2 regions of the Trichococcus sp. TS_SC_9 genome follow, and region 1 is predicted to be linked to the other one. Evidence: a T-box and tRNA genes for the amino acid it is inferred to sense, from the RefSeq annotation. Region 1 holds a T-box; the other holds one or more tRNA genes.
What was found. The T-box of region 1 lies ahead of serS (serine--tRNA ligase). A T-box ahead of a tRNA ligase gene usually reads a tRNA of that ligase, here a tRNA-Ser.
Positions count from the first base shown of each region.

Region 2: it has a tRNA-Ser gene. The T-box ahead of serS (serine--tRNA ligase) is inferred to sense a tRNA for this amino acid. The anticodon was not compared.

Region 1 is NZ_CM149591.1:910,413-920,736, reverse strand. It holds gene AC0J5I_RS04250 (ParB/RepB/Spo0J family partition protein) at 1-822, shown strand, start outside; gene AC0J5I_RS04245 (DUF951 domain-containing protein) at 860-1,066, shown strand; gene ychF (redox-regulated ATPase YchF) at 1,117-2,217, shown strand; gene AC0J5I_RS04235 (DUF1129 domain-containing protein) at 2,425-3,111, shown strand; gene guaB (IMP dehydrogenase) at 3,383-4,867, shown strand; gene AC0J5I_RS04225 (response regulator transcription factor) at 5,047-5,739, shown strand; gene AC0J5I_RS04220 (sensor histidine kinase) at 5,796-6,935, shown strand; gene AC0J5I_RS04215 (serine hydrolase) at 7,052-8,395, shown strand; T-box leader at 8,494-8,727, shown strand; gene serS (serine--tRNA ligase) at 8,781-10,082, shown strand; gene msrA (peptide-methionine (S)-S-oxide reductase MsrA) at 10,166-10,324, shown strand, end outside.
Region 2 is NZ_CM149591.1:275,978-286,301, forward strand. It holds gene AC0J5I_RS01185 (PTS transporter subunit EIIC) at 1-558, shown strand, start outside; gene AC0J5I_RS01190 (helix-turn-helix domain containing protein) at 795-1,478, shown strand; gene AC0J5I_RS01195 (IS3 family transposase) at 1,475-2,377, shown strand; gene sstT (serine/threonine transporter SstT) at 2,588-3,808, opposite strand; tRNA gene AC0J5I_RS01205 (tRNA-Ser) at 4,026-4,115, shown strand; gene AC0J5I_RS01210 (class D sortase) at 5,116-5,736, shown strand; gene AC0J5I_RS01215 (hypothetical protein) at 5,748-6,665, shown strand; gene AC0J5I_RS01220 (hypothetical protein) at 6,706-7,119, shown strand; gene AC0J5I_RS01225 (hypothetical protein) at 7,266-7,658, opposite strand; gene AC0J5I_RS01230 (Panacea domain-containing protein) at 7,655-8,170, opposite strand; gene AC0J5I_RS01235 (SIR2 family NAD-dependent protein deacylase) at 8,350-8,967, opposite strand; gene AC0J5I_RS01240 (vitamin B12-dependent ribonucleotide reductase) at 9,457-10,324, shown strand, end outside.

The sequences.
Region 1 (10,324 bases):
AAGATCGATGAAAAGACAGAGAAGGTACAGGAGATCCCTTTAGACGAAATCCGTCCCAATCCTTACCAGCCACGGAAAACCTTCGATGACTCGACTTTGCGGGAATTAGCTGACTCGATCATGCTGAACGGCGTCATCCAACCGGTCATCCTGCGCCAATCCAGCGTGAAAGGCTATGAAATCATTGCAGGCGAACGCCGCGTCCGCGCGTCCCGCTTGGCCGGCAAAACAACAATCCCGGCAATCGTCCGTGAATTTGACGAAACAGCCATGATAGAAGTCGCCATTCTGGAAAATCTGCAGCGTGAGGATCTGACTCCGTTGGAAGAAGCGGAAGGCTACCAAACATTGATGAACAAGCTGAATCTTACGCAAGTGGATGTAGCCCAAAGATTAGGGAAGAGCCGTCCGTACATTGCCAACCACCTGCGCTTGTTAAACCTCCCGCAGGACGTCAAACGGATGTTGCAAGAGGGATTGGTCTCCATGGGGCAAGCCCGCACGCTTTTAGGCTTGAACGATGAATCGTTGATCAGCGAATTGGCGAAACGTGCTGCCGAAGAAGGTATCACGGTCCGACATCTGGAATTGCTGGTCCAACAGCTGAACAATCCTGGAGATGTCGCTAAAAAGACAACCAAGAAGAAAAAAGAAACGAAGCCAGTATACATCAAAGAGAGCGAAGAACGCTTGATGGACAAATTCGGGACATCCGTACAAATATCCAGCAAGGGCGAAAAAGGCAAGATCGAGATCGAATATCTTTCTCCAGCCGACCTGACCCGGATTTTGGATATCCTGCAAATTTCCCTGGACGATTAAGAATAGACGAAGACATCAGAAAGAGGTGCATCTAGCCTTGGTACAACAAGATTATGGATTGCATGATGTGGTGGAAATGAAAAAGCCGCATCCCTGCAAAAACAACTCATGGGAAATCATCCGAATGGGTATGGACATCCGGATCAAATGCCTGAAATGCGGGCAGATGGTCATGATGCCGCGCCGTGAATTCGAGAAGAAGATGAAAAAAGTACTGACTAAGGCAGAAGAAACTGTCGAATAGGTCTTTGAAGAAATAAATAAAAGCAATATAAGTGGAAAGAGTGTGAAGAAATGTCATTAACAGCAGGAATCGTAGGGTTACCGAACGTCGGTAAATCCACTTTGTTCAACGCCATCACCAAAGCGGGAGTGGAAGCCGCAAACTACCCATTCGCGACGATCGACCCAAATGTCGGAGTAGTCGAAGTTCCCGATGAACGTTTGAATAAACTAACAGAATTGGTGAAACCCAAAAAAACCGTCCCGACCACTTTTGAGTTCACGGACATTGCCGGAATCGTTAAAGGCGCCAGTAAAGGGGAAGGTCTGGGAAACAAATTCTTGGCCAACATCCGTCAAGTGGATGCCATCTGTCACGTCGTCCGTTGTTTCGAAGACGATAACATCACACACGTCAGCGGTAAAGTGGATCCATTGGATGATGTCGAAACCATCAACTTGGAACTGATTTTCGCGGATTTGGAATCCATCGAAAAACGCTATACACGCATCAGCAAAATTGCGCGTACGAAGGACAAAGATGCTGTTTACGAATTAGCTATATTGGATATAATCAAAGAAACGCTGGAAGCTGGTAAATCCGCACGTACCATCGAATTTACACCGGAAGAAGAAGTGTACGTGAAAAACCTGTTCCTTTTAACGACAAAACCTGTTCTTTATGTCGCAAACATCTCTGAAGAGGACGTAATAGCCGGCGGAGACAATGAAATGGTGAAAATTGTCCGTGATTTTGCGGCGACAGAAGGTGCAGAAGTTGTTACCGTCTGTGCCCGTATCGAAGAAGAAGTGGCTGAATTGGATGATGAAGAAAAAGCCGAATTCCTGTCGGAGTTAGGCATCGAACAATCCGGACTTGATCAACTGATCCAAAAAGCTTACACGCTGCTTGGGCTGGGAACATACTTCACAGCAGGCGAAAAAGAAGTCCGTGCCTGGACATTCAGATTAGGGATGAAAGCACCGCAGACAGCCGGCATCATCCATTCCGACTTCGAACGCGGCTTCATCCGTGCCGAAACAGTTTCTTACAATGACCTACTGTCATACGGCAGCATGCAAGCAGCCAAAGAAGCAGGAAAAGTAAGACTTGAAGGAAAAGACTACGTAGTCCAAGACGGCGACGTAATGGAATTCCGCTTTAACGTATAACAGGATGTGATGATTCGCGTTTAGATACCCAGACGTTGGGTAAGGAAGCACTGTGACCGTACCGGTCAAGTGTATCATGTCTCTAAGCGATTAAAAATCGCAAGAGCCATGACAAAACGGGAGTGGTATCTGCGAATCAGAACTCAACTATAGGATTTAGAACCGTTCTATAAAGGATGCCGCATGTAATCAAGGGAGGATTTACCATTGGAAGAAACGAAGAGCGTTGAACAAATGAAGTTCGAAAACAAAGCGTTATGGCAGAGTTTGACAAAAAGAAATGAACAATACATGCTGGGGCTGGACAGAACCTTGAGAGCTGCAAACCTGGAAGAGGGGCGCAGAGAGGAAATATACAACAAAATGATGCGGGAATTGTTGGACGCCCAAAAAACCGGGAAAACTGCCCGCCAATTATACGGCACAGTGTCTGAGTGCGCATCAAACATCTTGGTCAATCCAACAGATAACGAAGTTAAAGTCCGTTCGACTGATTGGTTGATCGCTTTGGATGGCGGCTTATTGCTGGGGTCTCTTTTCGCGATGATTTCAGGCGTTTCCTTGCTGACCAACAGTGGCGAAGACGTAATCGGAATGGGTCTGATCAGCTTAATCCTGAACTTTATCGTGGGCGGCATCGCCATGCTCATCATCTCCAAATACACGCCGAATCCGGATGCGCCAAAAGGCGAAAAAGGCTTCGGGAAATACATCTTTGCGACGACCGGCGCTATGTTGCTTTGGATGCTCATCATGACTGTTTCCATGATGCTTATCCCAGCCACAATCAATATCGCTTTGCCTGCATGGTTGTACCTTGGAATCGCGGGTGTAGGTTTTGCTGCAAAAGTATATCTGAAGAAAAAATATCATATCGTGGGCGGCATTTTGTAGGCCGTCAATGGGTGGAGGCCGAGATGCAAATAAAACTTGTATCTCGGCTATTTTCGTATATTGACAGAAATAAACTGTAGATGAATCCCTGGATGCAATCATACGCATTAATTCCGAACATTGAGGTAGTTGTGAATGCATAGTATTCGATAAAAACGCTTCTATATGAGAATTGTATGATAAAGGGAGGTTTGCGCTTGACGTAGGTTGTTGGTGGTGGTATTTTAGATGATAAAAAATCAGCATAAATAAAAAGGAGTGTTCATCGAAAATGTCAAATTGGGAAACAAAATTCGCTAAAGAAGGTTTTACTTTTGATGATGTATTATTAGTCCCGGCTGAAAGCCATGTATTACCTAACGATGTGGATTTATCGATTGATTTAGCTAAAAATTTACACTTGAATATTCCTATAATGAGCGCAAGTATGGATACTGTTACCGATGCGGCAATGGCAATCGCAATGGCTCGCCAAGGCGGCTTGGGCGTCATCCACAAAAACATGACCATTGAAGCGCAGGCTGAAGAAGTGCACAAAGTAAAACGTTCCGAAAGTGGCGTCATCATCGACCCATTCTTCCTGACTCCTGATCACTTGGTTGCTGAAGCAGAGAATCTGATGAGCAAATACCGCATCAGCGGCGTTCCTATCGTTAACGATATGGGAGAACGCAAGTTGGTAGGGATTTTGACGAACCGCGATCTGCGCTTCATTACAGATTACCAAGTTCCAATCGGCGATGTCATGACCAAAGAACATTTGGTTACCGCTCCTGTAGGTACTTCTTTGAAAGATGCTGAATCCATTCTGCAAAAATACAAAATCGAAAAACTGCCTTTAGTCGATGAAACCGGACGTCTGGCGGGCCTGATCACAATCAAGGATATCGAAAAAGTAATCGAGTTTCCCAACTCCGCAAAAGATGCACACGGCCGTTTGATCGTTGCGGCTGCAGTAGGTGTGACAAGTGACACATTTGAACGCGCCCAAGCCTTATTGGATGCAGGTGCAGATGCAATCGTCATCGATACAGCGCATGGCCACAGCGCCGGCGTTATCCGTAAAATTAAAGAAATCCGCGAACAATTCCCTGAAGCAACCTTGATTGCCGGAAACGTAGCGACTGCCGACGGGACCCGCGCACTCTTTGACGTCGGGGTCGACGTAGTCAAAGTCGGAATCGGACCGGGCTCCATCTGTACAACTCGTGTCGTAGCCGGTGTCGGTGTTCCTCAGATAACAGCCATCTATGATGCCGCAAGCGTAGCGAGAGAATACGGCAGAGCAATCATTGCTGACGGCGGGATCAAGTATTCGGGAGACATCGTCAAAGCGATGGCTGCCGGTGGACACGCAGTCATGCTGGGCAGCATGTTGGCAGGTACGGATGAGTCTCCGGGCGAATTCGAAATTTTCCAAGGCCGTCGTTTCAAGACTTACCGTGGTATGGGCAGTCTGGCAGCAATGGAAAAAGGCTCAAGCGACCGTTACTTCCAAGGCGGCGTAAATGAAGCGAAGAAAATGGTGCCGGAAGGTATCGAAGGTCGTGTAGCCTATAAAGGGGCAGCCAGCGATATCATCTTCCAATTGCTCGGTGGTGTCCGTTCCGGTATGGGTTATGTCGGTGCAGCTAATTTGCAAGAGCTTCGTGATAATGCGCAATTCATCAAGATGTCCGGTGCCGGATTGATTGAATCCCATCCGCATGACATCCAAATCACAAAAGAAGCACCAAACTACTCCATCCAAAGATAAAACTGCAAGAAATCAAAATGTCCGGGACACTGTTCCCGGGCATTTTTTTTATGTTCACGGTTTGTTGGAACTTTCTGATATAATTAAAATGGAATTTCTTTATGCTTCCTTAAGCAAAAATTTAGAAGAATTTGGTACGATGAGGGAAAATATGTATTTTTAGGAAAGGGTTGTCCTATATGAATAAAGTTTTGATCGTCGATGACGACAGGGAAATCGTGGATTTGCTGAGCATCTATTGCAAAAATGAAGGGTACGAACCGATAAAGGCTTATGACGGCACCGATGCTTTCCGGAAGCTTGAGGAAAACGTGGACATCCAACTCATCATTTTGGATGTGATGATGCCAAAAAAAGACGGCATATCGGTGGTGAGGGAGCTGCGGGAACAGAATAACCCGATCCCGATTCTTATGTTGAGCGCCAAATCCACAGACATGGATAAAATCCAAGGCTTGACGACAGGTGCGGACGATTATGTTTCCAAGCCATTCAACCCGCTGGAAGTAATGGCCCGCATCAAATCGCTATTGCGCCGGACGAATATGCAGGTGGATGCTTCGGAGATGGACGCGATCGAAATAGGTCCGCTGATCATCAAGAAGGATTCCCATGAAGTCAAGACACTGAACGGAAAGAGCATCCAATTGACCGCGCTGGAATTCGGCATCATGCATTTATTGGCGAGCCATCCGAATCGCGTCTTCAGTGCCGATGAGATTTTTGAACGTGTTTGGCAACAGGAAAGCATCGTATCGGCCAAAACAGTGATGGTGCATGTGAGCCATCTTCGCGATAAAATTGAAGAGGCTACAGGTGGCGAGAAAGTCATCCAGACAGTATGGGGTGTAGGCTATAAGATTGGGGAATAGGCAGACCTGCCTGCAGGCTGGCCTGGAAAAATCAGCTGAGTCGGGAGGGTGCAGCTTTGTTTAACAAGTTGAAGAAGAAAGAATTGAGTGAACTCGTTTTTGAAGGGGCCTTGACGCTCGGCATCGTCTATCTGCTCTACATCGGGATGGAGCTGATGTTCAACCGGCTGGTTGCGACTCCTCCCGCTTTCTTGAGGGAAATTCCCTCTTTAAGACGATTCGTAATGGTGGTTGACGCATTTCTGACCATTTATGATAATGTTTTCCAATGGATAGCGGCGATTTTTGCGGCCGTCTTCACCGGTTGGCGTTTGGCCAGAAGATACAAGCAGATGCAGCTGACGCATATCCTGGACGAGTTGCATTATATCGCAGCGGGACACTTCGATCATCGGATCGACGCAAACAATGCCGGCAGCTATGTTGATGTTGTGGACAGCATCAATACACTAGTGGAGAGCACTGTCCAAGCGATGGCAGAGGAACGAAAAATTGAGCAATCGAAAGATGAATTGATCACGAACGTCAGTCACGATATCCGCACCCCTTTGACTTCCATCATCGGCTACCTAGGATTGATAGAGGACAAGCAATTCACGAGTGAAGAGGATGCCCTGCGTTATATCCATATCGCTTATACAAAAGCGCTGCAGATGAAGGTGCTTGTCGATGATCTTTTCGAATATACGAAAGTGCGGCAACCAACGACTCCGCTGCTGTTGAAGACGATCAATATCGGGAACTTTTTGGAGCAGATCGTCGCGGATTATGAACTGGAGTCGCGCAAACGCCATATGGAGACCGAAGTGATCATGAAGACGAGTCCTTTGATGATCGAAATGGATGTCGATAAAATGGCCCGCGTCTTCAATAATCTCATTTCCAATGCCCTCAAGTATGCGCATGGCGGCACTTGGGTACATATCGAAGCGGAAAAGATCGGTTCTGAGGTGATTGTTGCCGTGAAAAATAACGGGGAGCGTATCCCTGAAGAATCGCTGCAGGAATTGTTCGGTCGCTTCTATCGGGTGGAAAATTCCCGTTCGAAAGAGACCGGTGGGACCGGGCTGGGGCTCGCGATCGCCCAAAGCATCGTCACCCTTCATGGCGGGTATATCTATGCGGAATCGGATGAGGCGGAAACCAAATTTGTGCTGCATCTCCCTTTGAAGCAGACTCCGCCTGTTAAGGAATAAGGAACGTACACTTTCTGGGTACGTTCCTTTTTTTGGTTGTCTTTTTATACTATTTCCGCTAACATAGAAGGGTATATGAACTGAATGAAATGACTGAATGGAGATAACTACAAACAATGATAACTATAAAAAACAGAAAAATGATTATGGGAACACTATCGGCTGCCTCTGTATTGGTGAGCAGCTTGTTTGCAGCACCGGTTGCTTTGGCTGCTGAACAACCGTCTGTCGATGCGAAAGCAGCTTTCGTGATAGAAGACGAGACCGACAAAGTGCTTGTCAACCAAAATGGGGAAGAAGCGCTGGGCATAGCCTCAATGACAAAGATGCTCAGCATCTACTTGATACTGGAAGCCATCGAGGAAGGCAAATTGACTTGGGACAAGCAAATCACTGTCAGTGATTACGTCTATGAAGTCAGCCAGAACTACAATTTTTCGAATGTGCCTTTGCGTCAGGATATCACGTATTCTGTGGAAGAGCTGTACCAATCCGCATTGATCTATTCTGCAAACGGCTCGACGATCGCTTTGGCAGAAGCTTTGGCTGGTTCCGAAGCGAAATTCGTCGATCTGATGAAGGCTCAGTTGGATGAGTGGGGCGTAGAAAACTATGAGCTCTATAATGCAACCGGCTTGTCGAACAGCGATGTCGCGGAAGAAAACCTATATCCCGGTGCATCGTCTGACGGCTACAATAAAATGACTGCGCGTGGGGTCGCGATGGTTGCAGATCATCTGATCGATGATTACCCTGAAGTTTTGGAAACGACTTCCATTCCGGAGTTGGCTTTCCAAGCGGGAACGTCCGACGAAATCATGATGCACAGCTATAACGTGATGTTGCCTGGTATGTTTTATTACCGTGAAGGTGTGGATGGTCTGAAGACCGGAACAACGCTGGAATCCGGCGCATCCTTTACTGGTACCGCAATGCAAGATGAAATGCGGATCATCACCGTGGTCATCGGCGCGGATGAGAGCACCAAACGCTTTAAAGAAACAGGACGTTTGATGGACTATGCCTTCTCGACCTTCGAGAAGACGACGGTAGCGGCAAAAGGCGATGCTGTTTCCACGCAAGAACCGATTACGGTGGCCAAAGGGAAGCAAACTGAGGTCGGGCTTGTCTACAACGAAGACCTTGTGACCGTTACCGAAAAAGGTGCCGAAGAGCTCGCGCTCACAACTGTTTTCACACCGGCGGAAAAGAGTCTGAATGAGGACGGCGAGATTGAAGCGCCTATCGAAAAAGGCACAGAAGTAGGGTCCGTCGCTGTGACAGTCGAAGGCGACGAGTTGGGCTACCTGGATGGAGCGACCTCCGAGGATGTCAAAGTCGCAGTCGCAAGCAGCGTTGAGAAAGCCAATATCTTTGTGCGCGGCGGCCGTGTTGTCGGAGATTTGTTCGGTAAAGCTTGGCAAACGGTATCCGATTTTGTCGGAGGATTCTTTGACTGATCCGGAATAGCTGCAGGCTAATTTGGACCGGCCGCTTTATTGACAGCACAAGGTTTGTTCAGTAAAATGAGGGTATCGAAGCTTAGCCTAATTGAATAGAGAAAGCCATGCATGTGACCAGTAGATAATGTGAAGCGCCCCAGAGAGTCAGTGGTTCGGTGAGAACTGACCCTTCACCTATTGAATCCCCACATGAAGCGAACAATGAAAACAAGAAATTGACTAAATTGTTCCGGATCCGTCCGTTAACGCAATGAAGCGCAGCCCGTCCATTTAAAGGATTGGCTGAAGTTGGGTGGTACCGCGAACGTTAAAGCCATTTCGTCCCAGATTATTCTAGGGATGGAGTGGCTATTTTTGTACACATTAATGAGGAGGAAAGTATATGTTGGATGTAAAATTTTTAAGGGATGGATTTGAAGCCACTGCAGAAAAGTTGGCTGGACGTGGCGTTAAAGCGGAAGAATTGGCGACGTTCCAGGAATTGGATGCGCAACGCCGCGAGAAAATCGTTGAGACGGAAAACCTCAAGCAATACCGCAATGGCGTTTCCCAGGAAATCGCGCAATTGAAACGCAATAAAGAGAATGCGGATGATAAGATTGCCGAAATGAAAGAAGTCGGCGACAAAATCAAAGCGCTGGATGAAGAACTGAATGAAATCGAAGAGAAGACGACCTACATCGCCACAAGATTGCCTAATTTGCCGCATGCCTCTGTTCCTGTCGGTGCGGATGAAGACGATAACGTGGAAGTAAGAAGATGGGGGACACCGCGCGCGTTCGATTTCGAACCGAAAGCCCACTATGATATCGCCGAGGCGTTGGATATCCTGGATTTTGAACGCGGCGCTAAAGTGACCGGAAGCCGTTTCGTCTTCTATAAAGGCTTGGGAGCTCGCCTGGAACGCGCTTGCTACAACTACATGCTGGATCTGCATACCGAAGAACATGGCTACACGGAAATCATCCCTCCATACATGGCGAACGAAGCTTCCATGTTCGGTACCGGACAATTCCCTAAATTCAAAGAGGATGTTTTCCAATTGACGGATGAGCGCAATTTCACGCTGATCCCTACAGCAGAAGTTCCTTTGACGAATTATTACCGCGATGAAATCATGAATGAAGCAGAACTGCCTGTCTATTTCACGGCGATGAGTCCGTCTTTCCGTTCTGAAGCCGGAAGTGCAGGACGCGACACAAGGGGCCTAATCAGGATGCACCAGTTCCATAAAGTAGAGATGGTGAAATTCAGCAAACCGGGAACTTCCTATGAAGAATTGGAAAAAATGACAGACGATGCTGAAGCTGTGCTGAGAGGCTTGAAGTTGCCGCACCGCACTATCACATTATGCACGGGGGACATGGGCTTCTCCGCAGCCAAAACGTATGACATAGAAGTATGGATCCCAGCTCAAGATACCTATCGGGAAATCAGCTCTTGTTCAAATACAGAGGCATTCCAAGCCCGCCGCGCGAAAATCCGTTACCGCAACGAAGAAACAGGGAAGCTGGAATTCGTGCACACGTTGAATGGCTCCGGGTTGGCAGTCGGCCGCACTGTGACTGCGATACTTGAGAATTACCAAAACGAGGACGGTTCCGTTACGATTCCTGATGCACTTGTGCCATACATGGGCGGCATCACAAAAATAACCAAAGAAAATGCAAGCAACAAACGCTGATCGCAAGCAAGATATGCGAGTAAGCTTTTGGTCATGTGATACAATCATTTCAGACGAAAATGCGTACGAAAGGAATGAGGATAGTGACAGAACCAAGATTGGAAAAAGCTACTTTTGCCGGAGGCTGTTTTTGGTGCATGGTCAAACCGTTTGATAGCCTTCCGGGCATAGAATCAGTTGTTTCGGGCTATACCGGCGGCCACACAGAGAATCCGACCTATGAAGAAGTTTGTGCCGGAACG
Region 2 (10,324 bases), 630 kb from region 1:
TTCGTCGCACCTTGGTTGTATGTGGTTCATGCCTTCCTTGATGGTGTTTCCTTCTTCGTTGCTGACTTGTTGAGCATCCGTATCGGAAACACTTTCTCCGGTGGACTGATCGACTTCTTGCTGTTTGGTCCGCTGCAAGGAAATGCAAAAACAAACTGGGTATGGGTAATCCCGGTTGGTATTATTTGGGCATTGATTTATTACATCGTATTCCGCTTCTTTATTACGAAATTTAAAGTGATGGTGCCTGGTATGGATGAGTCAGAATCTGAAGCAAGCGTTCAGGTCACGTCTTCCGGCAAAGCTTCTACTTTAAATGATGAAGCGCATATCATCATTGAAGCATTAGGAAATGATGCGAATATCGAATCCGTCACTGCTTGTGCAACCCGTCTGCGTGTTTCTGTGAAGGACGGTTCGATCGTAGATAAAAATTCCATCAAGAATCTCGGAGCAACTGCTGTTTTCGAAGTCCAAGGCGGCATCCAAGCTGTATTCGGTGGCAAGGCAGACTTGCTGTCACAAGAGATTAATCAGATTTTGGGAACTGAAGACTGAATCAAATAAATACTTAGTGAACAAGAAAGGGCTGTGTCAAAACCAGAATAGGATTTTTTGGTTTGATACAGCCCTTTCTAATATGAAATTGAATTAACGCCCAGTGATCACCCATCAAAGCCATTTTGGCGGGGAAACCCTGTCACCGAACATCAAAAAATAGGCTGTCTCATTGTGATATGCTACCTCTATATAGGACATTGAATTATTTCAAGTCTTATATGGGGGTTTTTTCTATGTCTAAAAGAGCTATGAAATTATCTGTCGAAAACAGAGTCAACATTGTCGAGCAATATGTGAGAAATGAAATCGGTATATCAAGGGCAGCACAGAACGCTGGAGTATCTCAAGAGACCATTCGCAATTGGATTAGACTTTATGAGAACGGCGGTCCATCGGCCCTTTTACCGGTAAAGAAGAACAGTCATTACTCCAAGGAGTTAAAGTTGGCAGCCGTCACGGACTATCTGAACGGCCTGGGCAGCATGATTGAAATCGCCAAAAAATATGGTTTGCGGAGCAAAACGCCACTGCAGAACTGGCTAAAGGATTATAATACTCATAAAGACTTCAAAACAACCAGTGGAGGAAGTACTATGAGCAAAGGTCGGATAACAACCATAGATGAGCGTTTAAAAATTGTGTTGGACTGTTTAGAGAATGGAAAAGATTATGGTGCTATGGCTATAAAATATCAAGTCTCCTATCAAAACGTCTATCAATGGGTAAAGAGATATGCGGAATTGGGAGAAGCAGGGTTGGAAGACCGCCGTGGGCGCAGGAAAGGGACAATGCCCAGCCGGACTCCCGAGGAATTACTTCAAGACGAATTAGCACGTTTAAAACGCGAAAATCAACGTCTAAAAATGGAACTTGATGTAACAAAAAAATTCCAAGAATTAGAAAGGAGGAATCGTTGAGCGAAATAAGAAAACAAGCTGAGTACGAAACCATCAAGCAATTCCATACAGAAAAAGGTTATCCGGTGCAAGTTATGTGCGAAATCTTACATGTGACACGCTCCGCTTATTACCGCTGGCTTGAGCAACCACAAAGTCCAAGGGAAATTCGCAACAACCAAATCGCTGAAGTGGCAAAACAGATCCATGAAGAACATGACGATATGGGTCATCGTCGGATACGCGATGAGTTGGAATATACCCATGGCATGATCATCAGTGACAACCGCGCCCTTCGGTTATGCCGTAGTCAACAAATCCAATCCCGAATCAAACATCGTGCGAATAGCATCACCAAAGGTGCACAGAATCCGTATCATATCGCCGAAAATCGCCTCAACCGGAACTTTCGTGCAGACGCACCAAATGAAAAATGGTTGACCGATGTGACCGAATTCAAGTATTACGAAGGACCGGCAATCAAGAAAGTATATTTGAGTGCCATTTTGGATCTTTATGACCGTCGAATTGTCGCATACATAATCAGTGATCAAAACGATATGCCGCTAGTCCTCCAGACTTTTGATGCAGCCATACAAAATGAGCCAGAAGCTCAGCCGTTGTTCCACAGTGACCGCGGATTTCAATATACAAGTAAGCAATTCTGTGCGCGTTTAAGCGAGGCTGGTATGATACAAAGCATGTCCCGTGTCGCTCGTTGTATTGACAATGGCCCTATGGAAGGGTTTTGGGCGCTCATCAAGCGTGAAAAATATTACCGTCGCAAATTTACGAGTCGTTCCTCTTTGATTGATATGATTCACAACTATATGGAATATTACAATAATAGACGCATTCAAAGAAAGCTGCATATCATGACTCCGATGGAGTTCCATGACCAGTATTTCGAGGCAGCCTAATGACCCCTCACGTTTTGTGAGGGGAGCGGGTTGTGCTTCGCTCATAAAACGTGTGGGCCGCCAAGCGTAAGCGCGGCAGATATATATATGCAAAAAAACTGCCCCCACATTACGGGGAGCAGTCTGTAAAACTGTTTAAATATTTTACTGTCCTATTGACGGGTGGCATACCATTGCGAGACAGCCTATTTTTTGATGTTCGGTCTTTAATCAGGCTTTGATGCCTTCTTTGCGTCGTTTAGCGAATTCTGCAGTCGCCGTGAAGAGAACATCTGTCGATGAGTTGAGGGCTGTTTCGAATGAATCCTGCAGGACTCCGATGATGAAACCGACACCGACTATTTGCATGGCCACATCGTTGGGGATGCCGAACAGACTTGCTGCCAATGGGATAAGCAACAGCGAGCCACCAGCAACACCCGATGCCCCGCAAGCACTGACCGCTGCAAGGATGCTAAGGATGAAGGCTGTCCCGAAATCCACAGGGATACCCAGCGTATTGACCGCTGCCAAGGTAAGGACGGAAATCGTAACTGCCGCGCCGGCCATATTGATGGTCGCGCCAAGCGGAATGGATACGGAGTAAGTGTCTCTGTCCAGTCCCAAGTCATCACACAGTGTCATGTTCACGGGAATGTTCGCAGCAGAGCTTCTTGTGAAGAAAGCTGTGATACCACTTTCCCTCAAGCATCTGAAAACGAGTGGGAACGGATTGGAACGGATATAGATGTAGACGATGAGCGGGTTGATGATCAACGCCACGAACAGCATACAGCCGATCAAGACCGCAAGTAGTTTCCCGTAGCCCAGCAGAACACCGATTCCGCTTGTCGCGATGACATCGAAGACAAGCCCCATGATTCCCAAAGGAGCGAAGGCAATAACGATTCTGACCATTTCCGTCAGTGCATCAGAAACATTTGACAGCATCAGTTTGGTTGAAGCTGCGGCATTCTTCAAAGTAAACCCGAGCATAAGAGCCCATGACAAGATGCCGATATAATTGGCATTGTAGAGCGCCTTGACTGGATTGTCCACGACGTTCAGAAGCAGTGCCTTCAGGACTTCCACTACACCACCTGGAGCTGTGACGTCCTCGGCTCCGGCCCCTAATGTCAAAGTCACCGGGAAAATGAAGCTTGCGACCACTGCTACGAGTGCCGCCGAGAAGGTTCCTAAAAGGTAGAGCACGATGACAGATTTCATGTTCGTCTGTTGGCCTTTTTTGTGCTGCGAAATCGCGGATGCAACCAAGAAAAAGACAAGCATCGGCGCAATTGCCTTCAAAGCACCGACAAACAGCGCTCCAAAAATGGTAATCGGCTGCGCGGCGTCCGGCATCGTTACACCAAGGATGATACCTATAATCAGACCGACGATGATACGTTTGACAAGGCTCAGCTTGTACCAGTGATTTAATAGTTTATACAATTCAAATTCCTCCTGATGTATGTAAAAAATTACAATTAAATGAGTACGCAGAGTTCCATATTACCATAATTTAATCCCTCGCGGAAGAAAATCGTTCAGTTTCCGGTTTAGCGCAATACATCAACAGGACCCCTCTTAAAACTGTTTCTGCCTTTTTGGGTAGTTTTTGAAAATTCCTCTTTTCTGATCGTCCGAAAAGCGTTATAATGTCATTTATGGAGAATTACTCAAGTCCGGCTGAAGAGGACGCACTCGAAATGCGTTAGGTGTCGAAAGGCGCGCGGGGGTTCGAATCCCCCATTCTCCTTAAAAACTTTTAAATATTGTCCGACAAAAGGCCAGCACTCCCGACATGGGATGCCGGCCTTTTGTTTTGTCGAAATAAACCTGCTTCCCTCTATTTTATGTTGACATGGGTGCCACTTCAAGTGCTAGTCTGAAACAAATACGGATCGATTACGTTCTGAAGACTACCGAAAGAAGGTTGCGTAGTGGCAGAAGAAATGAAATTGACGATTGACAGCATCGCCTATACTGCCGTCATCCGAGATAAAACGGTCATAGATTTTTTAGGCTTTCAAGGACCGATCGAGATTCAATAAAAAAGATTTTCCGATCAGGAATACTACACACCTTTGCCGAAGCCGACACACCCAAAAATAAAGAAAGCGCACTGACAATCATTACATCTGATTTTCAGTGCGCTTTTTTGTCCTTCCATTCGAAATTGAACAATTGCTCTTATTCTTTAAGAGCGGATATTTTTTTGAATTATCTCTTATCCACATCTTGCCCCAAATGACAGGATTCCATGGATACTAGCACTTTCTTACATTAAGACTTAAAAATGATGTTGTAGCAAGGTTTATAACCGTCATTTGATACTGTATGAGGAGTATAGGCTATTAATACAATTACGGTAGAAGTCGATTAGATTCTAGTCCCATAAGACTATATACGGTAGGTATCATGATATCCATGGAATAATACAATTAAATTCGAAAGTAAAATGTCATTTTCTGTTTCTTTGTATTTTCCAACAAATACTGAATAGAGGGAAATCTATTTTTTTGATAAAATCGCAGATTTGTTGGAAATAGGAATAGTTTTAGAAAACAGGCTACTAGGCTAAATTTAGAAAATACCCTGAAACATATTGGTTAAACCCTCATCTCACGTAAATACTACGTGCTGGTTTGCCTATTTTTCGCGGAAACGACATGCTCTGCATCACCTTAAATGAATGGAGTGGAATGATGGGGGAAAAAATAAGTCAAAAGAATCGGGCAAAGCGAAGGAAGATCGGTATGCTGATTGGTATCCCGGCACTGCTTTTCGTATCCGGCATTACGCTACTTTCCTTGGCTTTTTTTGATAATATTTCCAATGCTTTTTACATGTCGCGTATGTTTTTCCCGCAAGAAGTCGCTATCGCTCAGACGAATCTGAACGATAGCAGTGTGATTGTGGAAGAGACAACCACAGTGAACCAACTCACTTTCCCGAAATACGGGGATGAATATGGGACTTTGAGCGTGGATGCGGCAGGCATCGTCTCGCCTGTTTTCGTCGGCGACGGTGCACCGCAATTGTTATATGGCGCCGGCCAATATTATGGTTCCGTGTTCCCGGGAGATATCGGAAATACAGTCATCACCGGGCATGCCAATTCAGTCTTCAAGACGCTGGGAGAAGCGCAGATTGGCGATGTTATCCGCCTGGAGCTGACCTACGGAACCTATGTGTATGAAATCAGCAACATTGAAATCAAGAGCAATACCGATCAAAGTATTCTGGCACCTTCCGAAGAGCAAATTTTGACGCTTTACACTTATTATCCTTTCGACTACATCGGTAACACACCTGACAGATATGTCGTGACCGCAAAATTGGTCGAAGGCAAGTCACTATCGGAAATCAATTTTTAAGGAGCGTCGTGATGCGAAAGATAAAGAAAATCGGCAGAGTCACCCTCAGCTTTCTCCTGATGTTTGTAGTGGTTGGTTTGATTGGAGCCATCTTCATGAAGCAAGTCCTAATGAGCGCAAGCGACCTAAATCAACAGTTGGAAGACAGCTCCTATTACGCCAAAGTGGAGGAAAGCCTGATCGCCAAATTCAGGACGTTGAGCCTAGAAACATCCATACCAGAGAAAGTCTTTGTGGAAGCCGCGATGGACCAAAATGGCCTGCAACAGCTTGCCCGCACGAACAATGAACAAGCACTCAACTATCTGATTGATCCTGACGCAACTTACGCAACGACGATCGATCGCATCATATTCGTGGAACCCGTGACGACTTATGTTGAGAGTTATGCCGCAGAACACAACCAGCCTTTCGATGAAAGCTTGCAAGCGCAGACGGATACTATCATTGAAGAAGCCACCACCATTATCGGTAGCCACACTACCCTGTTCGCTTTGGACCAGGTGATTGCCTACCCACAATTCCAGACCGTCCGGAAAATCCTGCAAACCGCTCTTTCCTATTTTTATCTCGTCCCGCTAACCTTCTTTTTGGTTGTCGGAGCCCTCGTCGGCTTGAACTGGAAACTGCCTCACCGCTCCTTGATTTGGATCGGTAGCGGTTTAGTTTCAGGATCTGCCTTTGTCATCATCCCCGCAATCGTGGCGTTGAGTCTTAAGATTCCACAGCGCATAACCGTTTCAGCGTATTATATCAACACCGCCCTGCGTACGTTGGCTATGCATTACATAACATTCTTGCTGGTCTCCGGAGCACTGATCTTCTTTTTGGGGATAGCCTGCCTTGTTGGCTACAGTTTGATCAGCACGGCCAAGCGAGCTGCCTACCGCCAAAATCGTGCCACCAAGGTCGAAATGAAACAATACTGATTCAGCCTCAGGATAGATACACTGAAAGGAGGTGAAAAATATGAAAAAAACCATCGTATCTCTTTTGTTTGCATTCGTGTTGTTCTTCGGACCGCAAGCGAATGTTGCTGCTGCAACTGAAAATGATATCATCAAAACTTTGGTAACAACCAACTTACCATCCAATTATGTGCAGCAAGCAAAAAATTATTTAAGGTCCAATGATGTGACTGCTGTAGAAGCAAATCAAATCATTGTCCACATAAATAATGCACAAACTATCGTGAATGCACGTGGAGCGAAAAGTGTGAATCAACTTACGAAAGCTGATAAAAAAGCCCTTCTGACTGAACTTACTGCAACTGCTGCTGTGTTGGATATTACTGTTGCTGTGACTTCAAAAGAAGTTGTTTTCAGTGGTGCAGACGGAACTGTTGTCGCTGCTTTCCCGGTTAAGGGAAATGGCGTAAAATAGACTGGAAGCTTAAGAGCACTTAGCCGAGTTTGTATTGACGCTTGTAAAACACCCCCGCTTAGACGGAGGCTCCATTATGGGCCTCCGCTAGGCAGGGGTGTTTTTTTTCTTGGCAATTTCCAGGCCGGGATCGCAGCTCCGCTCAGTCAGAACAGCCCCCCGGAAAAATCTCGGTAAGCTGCCTTCACTTCCGCATAGAGATCTGGGTAGGCTTCACTCAAGGAGGACAGGATTCCGATCGCAAGCTGAGAACTGTGGATCGTCTGAATTTTATGGACGCGGATATAGGAGACGTCCGCATTCAGGCTCAGTTTGGGGTAGCGGTCCTTTTCGACTTTGATGTCGTGGATGGGGTCGATGTTTTGGCTCGTCGACACTTTCGAAATCGGAAAGGCTGTGAAGTCGCACGGCAACGTATCATATTCCGCACCGATGATCAAAAACGGGCGCGATTTGAAGGCAATTTTGTCTGTTTCAAGGTCATGGTAGGCAAACCGGGTCTTCACGATGGCCCCAATATAGGCTTGCGTTTCGTTCATGGCTCCAGCACCTCCCCTTCGAATTCCTCCAATTCATCCAGATAAACATCGAACAACGTGTCATAGATCCTCACTTTTTTCGCATCCTCGCGGATATCTGCAAGTTCTAGCTTTTGGGGTTGGGCAGGATCTGCCGCTGGACCCGTTCTGCTGTTGCGCCAGGATGTTTCGCGGCGCGCCAAATCCGACAAATACCAGCCTTCGTACTGTCCGTAGGCAAAGACTACGCGGTCCAGGATGAATTGTTCGCGCTCCGTCAACTTTTTCATCTCCAATGGTTCGAAGGGATCGTAGCCTTCCTCGAAGAAGAAATGCAGTTCCGGGAGCACCGGTCCCTCTTTCCAGCCTTCAAAGCTTTCCTCGAATAGCGGCTCCCCTACCACAGCCAGACATTCCCGCTGCGCGAAATAAAGCAGCGCCTGCAGCTTCAGCTCATTGTCGCCGAACCGGGCTGCCGTATGATTTTCGTAGGAATAGACCAAATACTTCGCCAGCTGATTCAGTTTCGACATAACGACTTCCCCTTTCATGAATTCCCTTTTTGTTTCAGCACCTTTTTATTCATTTTTCAAAAAATTCTTGCCAGACTTCTGCCAAAAAGACGCCTACATCTGTCTGGACGGCCAATTGGAAGGTCAGCGACTGCGGTACGGGCGTCCGGTTCAGCAACACGGCGTAAGGGCCTTTGAAATTAATGGACGAAGCTCGCGGCCGGGTAGACGGCCAACGATGTGCCGATGACGACAAGCATGTCAGCGGCGCCGATCGCTGCAGCTGCGCGCTCCATCGCCTCCTCATTGAGCATTTCGCCGTAGAGTACGATATCGGGACGCACCATTCGGCCTTGGGGATCGCGCTGGATGCCTTGCGCGTCCATGCTGATTTCGGTGGCATCGGCGGGGTCGCCCGTGTCGAACGTCCGCCATCTTGACCCGTTGCCGTGCAGTTCGATGATTGCGCTGCTGCCGGCGGACTGGTGCAGATTGTCGATGTTCTGGGTGACGACGGTGACTTCTTTCCCTGTATCTTCGAGCGCCGCAAAGAAGCGGTGCGCGGCGTTCGGTAGCGCCTGCGAAAAATCGAAATGCGCCGCATAATTGCGGAAGAAAAGCTCGGGGTACGTCTCCAGGAAACCGATGCTGAGCGTTTCTTCGCCAGTGAAATGGCGGCCGCTCAGCCTATCGAACAGCCCGCCCGCCGAACGGAAATCCGGGATGCCGCTCTCTGTGCTGATGCCCGCCCCCGTGAACGCGACGATGCGTTGCGATTGGCGGATCATCTCCGCGAAGTGTTCTTTATCATTATTCATGCTCGAGCTCCTTTCTTTTGTTGTTCTTACTGCTTTTATTATAGCTTTCGGAAGGGTTGACTGGGTACTATTTCGCATTATGGGCGGGGTGGATTTGTTAGGGTGTTCGGATTCGGATAATTGCTTGCCCTCTTGGCTGTAAGGCATTCGTTTTGTCCGGAACAGTCGACATGCACGCCCTATCTCGGCTGTTCGGCATTCATTCTCTCCGGAACAGTCGACATGCATGCCCTATCTCGGCTGTTCGGCATTCATTCTCTCCGCATCAGCCGACGACTCTATCCCGATACACAACGTCCTCTTCTTATTGGCCTATATATATTTATAAACGTATCCCCTTCCATCCAAACAACGTTTTCATCCATTTGCATGCTCCCCCCCCTGACTGTTCCCCTTGATTTATCTGGTGAACAGAATTAATATATATAGTATGAGAAACAATCAGATAGCACAACATCTAGTGTTTTCACCATAGATAAGGGAGTGATTATTGTGGATGCAACAAAGACCACATTTAAAGCAGGGTTCGAAAAATTGAACAAGGACATCGAGCGGTTCCCGCATGTGTTTCCGATTACGGAGGATATGCACGTGACTTATGAGGGCGTGTCACGCCTCGTCATGTTGGATCGCTATTCCTACAAGGATTCCACCAAGGAGACCCTGTCCGAAGGCGATATCGTGATTCTGACTGTCAAGGAGGACCCGAAATATCCGGCCCGCGGAACAGGAACCGTTCTTTCTGTAAACCACAAGGAACAGACTGTCCGCATCAAAGTGTCTGAGGAATACCAGCACAACATCGATGACTTCGAAGTCGAGGAAGGTGGTATCGTGACGCGCCGGATCCTGACGTTGGACAAACCGCTTGAGCTTTTCTACGAACAGATCGCGATGCGCAACGCGCACGGTCTGGCCGAGGTCGAAATCACGCCGGAACTGCGCCATGAAGCATTCTTGAAGTTTTACGAAGAACAGAAAGCCTTGAACTTCATCCCGGCCGGGCGCGTGCTCTACGGCGCCGGCTCCGGTACCGATGTGACCTATTTCAACTGTTACGTCATGCCTTTCGTGCCCGACTCGCGCGGCGGCATTTCCGATCACCGCAAAAAAGTCATGGAAATCATGAGCCGAGGCGGCGGCGTCGGTTCGAACGGTTCGACGTTGCGTCCCCGCCACACGTTGGTGAAAGGCGTCAATGGCCGCTCTTCCGGTTCCGTTTCCTGGATGGACGACATCGCCAAATTGACGCATCTGGTCGAACAAGGCGGTTCCCGCCGTGGCGCCCAGATGATCATGCTGGCCGATTGGCATCCGGACATCTTCGAATTCATCATTTCAAAGATGCAGAATCCGC